Regions from separate parts of the Allorhizobium sp. DMC15 genome, predicted to be linked through region 1. Evidence: riboswitches for the same ligand, from Rfam matches in the RefSeq annotation. Region 1 holds a riboswitch; the other holds the start of a gene.
What was found. A riboswitch is a leader RNA that binds a small molecule or an ion and turns the genes downstream of it on or off. The one in region 1 is predicted to bind FMN.

Region 1 (3,403 bases):
ACTATCCCGGCACAGCGATTGCTGCCGTCGACAGCGTCACGCTGTGCTGGCCGACGGATCTCTGGCCGAACTTCGTCGAGCACAATCCGCGTCTCGCCGTCAGCGCCATGGAGACGATTGGCCAGAGACTGGAAGAAGCCCATGTTCGCATCCGGGAAATGTCGACCCAGGAGGTCGAGCGCCGTGTCGCCCATACGGTCGTTCGGTTGGCCAAAAAGGCCGGTCGCGTCGAGCCTTCGGGTCTGCGCATCGATTTCCCCATCTCCCGGCAGGACATTGCCGAGATGACCGGCACCACCCTGCACACGGTCTCGCGCATCTTCAGCGCTTGGGAAGGCAAAGGACTGATTGAGGGCGGGCGCCAGAAACTCCTTGTCACCAACCTGACCGCACTCGAGCAGCTCGCGACAGCCACAGCCGAACGGAAGTGAGTGCCGCGGCGTGCAACGACCGCCCGGCTACTTGATTTTGCGCAAAGAAGCCGGCCTTCGGGGCGCCTATGTCTGTCTCAACGGAACGACAGCGTTCCCGCACACAGGAGACTGACAATGAGATATCCAAGCATGATCGCCGCCGTTGCAGCCCTCGCACTGGCACTTCCCGGCATCGCCGCTGCGGCCGATTTCGAGGTGAAACTGCTGAACAAGGGCGCCGATGGTGCCATGGTCTTCGAACCGGCCGGCCTGAAAATCGCAGCCGGTGATACCGTAACCTTCATCCCGACCGACAAGGGCCACAATGCCGAATCCATCAAGGGAATGATCCCGGACGGCGCGACCGAGTTCAAGGGCAAGATGAACGAACAGATCAAGGTGACCTTCGACGTGCCCGGTCTCTACGGCGTCAAATGCGCACCGCATGTCGGCATGGGCATGGTCGCAGCCATCCTCGTCGGCGATGCTCCGGCCGCCAATTTGGATGCCTTTAACGCAGTGAAGCTGCCGAAGAAGGCGCGTGAGCGGATCGACGCGGCCGTTGCCGCGGCGAAGTGATCAAGGTCTCTACCGCCCGCAATGGGGGGATCCGCATCGGCCACTGAACACGGGCTCAATCCGTGTTCGGGGGCAGAGCCCCCTGCGTGGGTTCAGGCCGCGACTGCAGCGGCGTGATGGGCCGCCCTGTATCGGATCAGATCCTCGATCGATATGAGCGGCAGGTCATGCAGCTTGCAGAACGCGATGAGATCGGGCAACCGCGCCATCGTGCCGTCGTCGTTGGCGACCTCGCAGATCACACCGGAGGGTTGGGCGCCGATCAGACGTGCAAGATCCACGGCCGCTTCCGTATGGCCAGGCCGTCCCAGGACGCCGGACGGATGCGCGCGCAGCGGGAAGATGTGGCCGGGCCGGGCGAAATCGTCCGCAGAAGCGTTCGGGTCCATCAGGGCACGGACAGTGGCAGCACGATCCGCAGCCGAGATGCCCGTGGTTGTTCCGTGAATGTAATCGACCGAAACCGTGAAGGCCGTCTTCAGGTATTCCGTATTGTTGGGAACCATCAGCGGGATGTCGAGGGCATCCAGTCGATCGCCTTCCATGGCGATGCACACAAGCCCGCGGGCATGCTTCATCATGAATGCGATGGTTTCAGGGGTCACGTGGTCCGAGGCGACGATGATATCGCCTTCGTTCTCGCGGTCCTCGTCATCGACGACCACGACCATGCCGCCACGCGCCAGTGTTTCCAATGCGTCTTCAATTTTCGAAAGTGTCATTCCAGTGCCTTTCAAGGGTTACCGCGTGAGCGGTCAAAACACGACCTGACGGTCGCCATTCCATCCCTTGGGCGAACACAGCACAGCGCCTCCCTTTCGCAAGGGGCCGCGATAGCCGATGCTCTCTTTCATCCGGACTTTAACCGTCGGCTCCGGCATCGCACCGGATCTGCTGCCTTTCACCGGGGTGAAAGCGCTCGCGGGCTCCCGGCAAAGCCGGATACCGCCGGTGGGGAGTTTCACCCCGCCCTGAGAACATGGAAAGAGTAGGGGAGAATCCACCGGTTTTTCAAGGGCAAACTGAGCATGTGCAGCAAAAATCGACGCAGATGTCGCAATTGCTGCTGACATGGGTGCCAAATAAAAAAAGCACGGCGCGCATGGCACCGTGCAGGCTTGGGAGGCCTTTTGTTAGTCGGGGGTTACCAGCAGCAGAAGCCACCATCGACCAGGAGATCGACGCCGGTGACGAAGCTGGATGCGCCGGACAGCAGGAAGACGGCGGGGCCAACCATCTCGTCGACGGTTGCCATCCGCTGCATCGGGGTCTGTTCTTCGAACAGTTTCGTCTGGTGAACCATTTCGGGCCGCGTGTTCATTGGCGTTGCCGTGTAGCCCGGGCTGATCGTGTTGACGCGAATGCCGCGACCGACCCATTCCATCGCCATCGACTTCGTCATGTGAATGACGCCAGCCTTGGAGGCGTTGTAGTGGCACTGGTTCAGGCCGCGATTGACGATGACGCCGGACATCGAGGCGATGTTGACGATCGAGCCCCGACCGTTCTTGAGCATGGCGCGGGCTTCGGCCTGGCAGGAGAGAAAAACGCCCTTCAGGTTGATGTCCATCATCGTCTGGAACTGGCTCTCCTCCATCTCCTCGGCCGGGTTGGCATTGGCGATGCCTGCGGCATTGACGGCAAGCGTGAGCGGTCCAAGCTCGGCCTCCGTGCGGGCGACCGCATCGTTCAGAGCAGTGGACTGCGTCACGTCAGCGGCGATTTCGATGCTGCGGCGACCGGCTGCCTGCACGTGGCGCGCGGTTGTCGCCAGACCGTCATCCGTGCGGCGGTCGAGCAGGGCCACATCCGCGCCGCACTGGGCAAGCCCGATCGCGATCCGCTGGCCGATGCCGCTGCCGGCGCCCGTCACGAGCGCCACATTGCCCGAAAGATCGAAGAGTTTCGGGGCGTTCAAAGTTGTTTCCGACATGGGTCGTTCTCCTGCAAATCAGCTCGTGGCCAGTTCCATGACCGATACGTCATTCGCATCGGCCCGGTCGAGAATGCCGGCCTGTTTTCCCTGTGCCATCACCATGATCCGGTTGGAGACGCCGAGCACCTCCTCAAGGTCCGAGCTGACCACGATGACGGCAATGCCCTGGCGGGCGAGTTCCATGATGGTGTCGTAGATCGACGAGCGGGCGCCGACATCGATACCGCGGGTCGGTTCGTCCAGCACCACGACCTTGGGATTGCGGGCCAGCCATTTGGCGAGAACCACCTTCTGCTGGTTGCCGCCAGAGAGCTCGCCAGCATTCTGCTCGCCACGACCTTTGACCCCGAATTTCTTGATATAGCCGTCGGCGAATGCACCGAGCCGTTTTGAGGTCATCAATCCGGTTTTCGAAACGGCGTCAAAATTGGCGTAACCGATGTTTTCGGTGATCGAGTGTTCGAGAACGAGGCCC
Region 2 (3,403 bases), 890 kb from region 1:
GGGCAAGGTCAAGTCCGTTGCGGTGACGGCCGAAAACATCAACGAATATCTGGGCATCCCGCGCTTCCGCCACGGCGAAGCAGAGGGTGAGGATCAGGTCGGCGTTGTCACGGGTCTCGCCTGGACGGAAGTCGGCGGCGAACTTCTGACCATCGAAGGCGTGATGATGCCCGGCAAGGGCCGCATGACGGTCACCGGCAACCTGAAGGACGTGATGAAGGAATCGATTTCGGCTGCGGCATCCTATGTCCGCTCGCGCGCCGTCGATTTCGGTGTTGAGCCGCCGCGCTTCGACAAGTCCGACATCCACGTCCACGTGCCGGAAGGCGCGACCCCGAAGGACGGCCCGTCCGCCGGCATTGCCATGGCAACCGCCATCGTGTCCATCATGACCGGTATTCCGGTTTCGAAGGATATCGCGATGACCGGTGAAGTGACCCTGCGCGGCCGCGTGCTGCCGATCGGCGGCCTGAAGGAGAAGCTGCTCGCCGCACTGCGGGGCGGCATCAAGAAGGTTCTGATCCCGGAAGAGAACGCCAAGGATTTGGCCGACATTCCGGACAACGTGAAGAACAATATGGAGATCGTACCGGTATCCCGGATGGGTGAGGTGATCCGCCATGCGTTGGTTCGCGTGCCTGAACCGATTGAATGGGACGGAACGGTCGAAACCCCTGCCATCGGCACAGTTGAGGGTGCCGATGAGACCGGCTCTGCAGTCGCCCACTGAGGCAATTCTGCCATAAGTGAGCCACAAAGCTCCAAAACCGACAAAAAGGCTGGCAAATTTGCCAGCCTTTTTTGTGAAAAGTCCCTTAAACGGCTTGTTTTCCGGGCCTTTCGGGTGCTTTTGAGTTGCGAAGGGCAGAAGCTTTCGTATTCTCCGCCCGACTTAATCATTTGAGTCGTTTCATACCAATCAGAAAGGGTGGAAACATGAACAAGAACGAACTCGTATCCGCGGTCGCCGAGAAGGCTGGCCTCACCAAGGCTGACGCAGCCTCTGCCGTCGACGCCGTTTTTGAAACGGTTCAGGCCGAGCTGAAGAACGGTGGCGACATCCGCCTCGCTGGTTTCGGTGCCTTCACCGTCGCCCGTCGCGAAGCCTCCAAGGGCCGCAACCCGTCCACCGGCGCTGAAGTCGATATCCCGGCTCGCAACGTTCCGAAGTTCACGGCCGGCAAGGGCCTGAAGGACGCTGTCAACAGCTGATCCGTCGTGACCGTCGCCACCCTTCGGTGCCGATGGTCAGCTGACACCCTGGTGAGCCCGGCCTCTGCGCCGGGCTTTCTTGTTTGCGCATCTTGCGTCGCAGCATTGGCTGTCATATTTCTGTGGGGCCGGGTCTTCCGGCATTCGTTCTCAGGGCGGGGTGAAATTCCCCACCGGCGGTAAGAGGGAAACCTCATAGCCCGCGAGCGCCTGGTCTTCCTTCAGGGAGGGCAGGGTCAGCAGATCCGGTGTAACTCCGGAGCCGACGGTTAAAGTCCGGATGAAAGAGAATGAGGTCAGGCTTCGTCCTGCCGCCGCGTCATGCGGATCGGCGAGGCGTGCTGCGCAGTGTCGTTTCCGTTCTGGAGCGGCTTCGTCGTCCTCATCTGTCCTGGTTTGTGTTGGTCCTTTGGAAAAGGAAACATGACATGAATCAGAGCTCCGTTTCGCTCTTGCGTTCCCGGGCTGTTGTTGGTGCCGGCTTCATGGTGCTGGCAGGCATTGCCTTCGCCGCGCTCAATGTCGTCACCCAGTGGCTCTCCATGACGCTCGGCTTTCCGCCGGCGTCGACCGCCTTCTGGCAATATGGATTTGCGCTCGTCCTCTCCCTGCCGCTGCTTGTCCGCCTCGGCTTGAAGGCGATGAAGACGGCCTATCCCGTGCGCCATATTCTGCGCGTCCTGCTTGCCGCTTTCGGCGTTCAGGCCTGGGTGACAGGCCTTGCCACCGTTCCGATCTGGCAGGCCATCGCGCTCGTCATGACCTCGCCATTCTTCATCATCATCGGTGCCCGCCTCTTTCTGGGTGAGACCGTCGGAAGAGACCGGTGGCTCGCGACCCTGGCCGGATTCACCGGCGCCATGATCATCCTGCAACCCTGGTCGGATGCGTTCACGCTTGCAGCCCTTCTGCCGGTTCTGTCGGCGCTGCTATGGGGCGGGTCATCGCTGATCATGAAGAACCTCACGCACTACGAGGCACCGGAAACCGTTACGGTTTGGCTGCTTGTGCTGCTGACCCCGATCAATGCCGGACTCGCCGTCGCCTCGGGCTTCGTTGTACCGGAGGGGGCAGCGCTCTGGCTGCTTCTGGGTGCAGGCCTGCTGACCGCCATCGGCCAGTATCTGCTGACGCTCGCCTACAATGCCGCAGATGCCGCTTACGTGCAGCCCTTCGATGACTTGAAGCTGCCGCTCAACGTCTTCGCCGGATGGCTCGTGTTCGGCTATGCCCCGAGCGGCTATCTCTGGATCGGCGCGGTCCTCATATTGGGGGCTTCGCTCTTCCTGATGCTTCGGGAAGCCCGGCGGGAAACAAGCCGGGGTTGATTGGCTCCTCTGTCATGCGCCTGTAATCCGGGTGACGCAAAAGCCTCCTGTTCCATTCATCGGCAACAGGAGGTTTCCCATGACATCAGGTCTCACCCGCGCGGCGCTGACCGCCGCACTTCTGGCTTCGGTGACCATGCCGGCCGCAGCCGAGCAGGTCTTCAACCGAATCGCGGCCTTCCCGGTCGCTAGCAATTTGCCGGCGGACAAGGACAAGCTGTCCGCCACTTCCGCCGAAATCGTCACGGCAACGGAAGACGGCAATATGATGATATATTCCGACAGCCCGCTCGGGGCGATCGGTTTTGTCGATATTACCGATGCCAAGGCCCCGAAGGCGGCTGGCGCGCTGATGATGGATGGCGAGCCCACGTCCGTCGCCGTAGCCGGCACCAAGGTTCTCGCCGGCGTCAACACCTCCGAGAGCAAGGCCAGCCCGTCCGGCAAGCTCGTCGTCGTCGACATCGCAACCAAGGCGATTGAATCCAGCTGCGACCTCGGCGGCCAGCCGGACTCTGTAGCGGTCTCCAAGGACAAGAGCTTCGTCGCCGTCGCCATCGAGAACGAGCGTGACGAGGACGTCAATGATGGGGACCTGCCGCAGATGCCGGCTGGCGACCTCGTCATCGCATCATTGAAAGATGGAGTCGTCGATTGCGGCTCAATCAAGCATGTCGCACTGACCGGCCTCTCCGAGATCGCCCCTGAAGATCCGGAGCCGGAATTCGTCGCGATCAACAGCCTCGGCGAAATCGCCGTGACGCTGCAGGAAAACAACCACATCGCCATCGTCGACGGCAAGTCCGGCGAAGTGAAGAGCCACTTCTCCGCCGGCACGATCGATCTCTCGGGCATCGACACCA

Region 2: another riboswitch for FMN. It lies ahead of ACT53S_RS07925 (DMT family transporter); the one in region 1 lies ahead of ribB (3,4-dihydroxy-2-butanone-4-phosphate synthase).

The regions. Positions count from the first base shown of each region.
Region 1 covers NZ_JBQUZB010000001.1:709,148-712,550, forward strand. Annotated here, with positions in the region: gene ACT53S_RS03420 (Crp/Fnr family transcriptional regulator) at 1-431, shown strand, start outside; gene ACT53S_RS03425 (pseudoazurin) at 549-992, shown strand; gene ribB (3,4-dihydroxy-2-butanone-4-phosphate synthase) at 1,085-1,714, opposite strand; FMN riboswitch at 1,831-1,975, opposite strand; gene ACT53S_RS03435 (SDR family oxidoreductase) at 2,137-2,925, opposite strand; gene ACT53S_RS03440 (sugar ABC transporter ATP-binding protein) at 2,944-3,403, opposite strand, start outside.
Region 2 covers NZ_JBQUZB010000001.1:1,599,891-1,603,293, forward strand. Annotated here, with positions in the region: gene lon (endopeptidase La) at 1-730, shown strand, start outside; gene hupB (DNA-binding protein HupB) at 937-1,212, shown strand; FMN riboswitch at 1,355-1,508, shown strand; gene ACT53S_RS07925 (DMT family transporter) at 1,641-2,540, shown strand; gene ACT53S_RS07930 (esterase-like activity of phytase family protein) at 2,620-3,403, shown strand, end outside.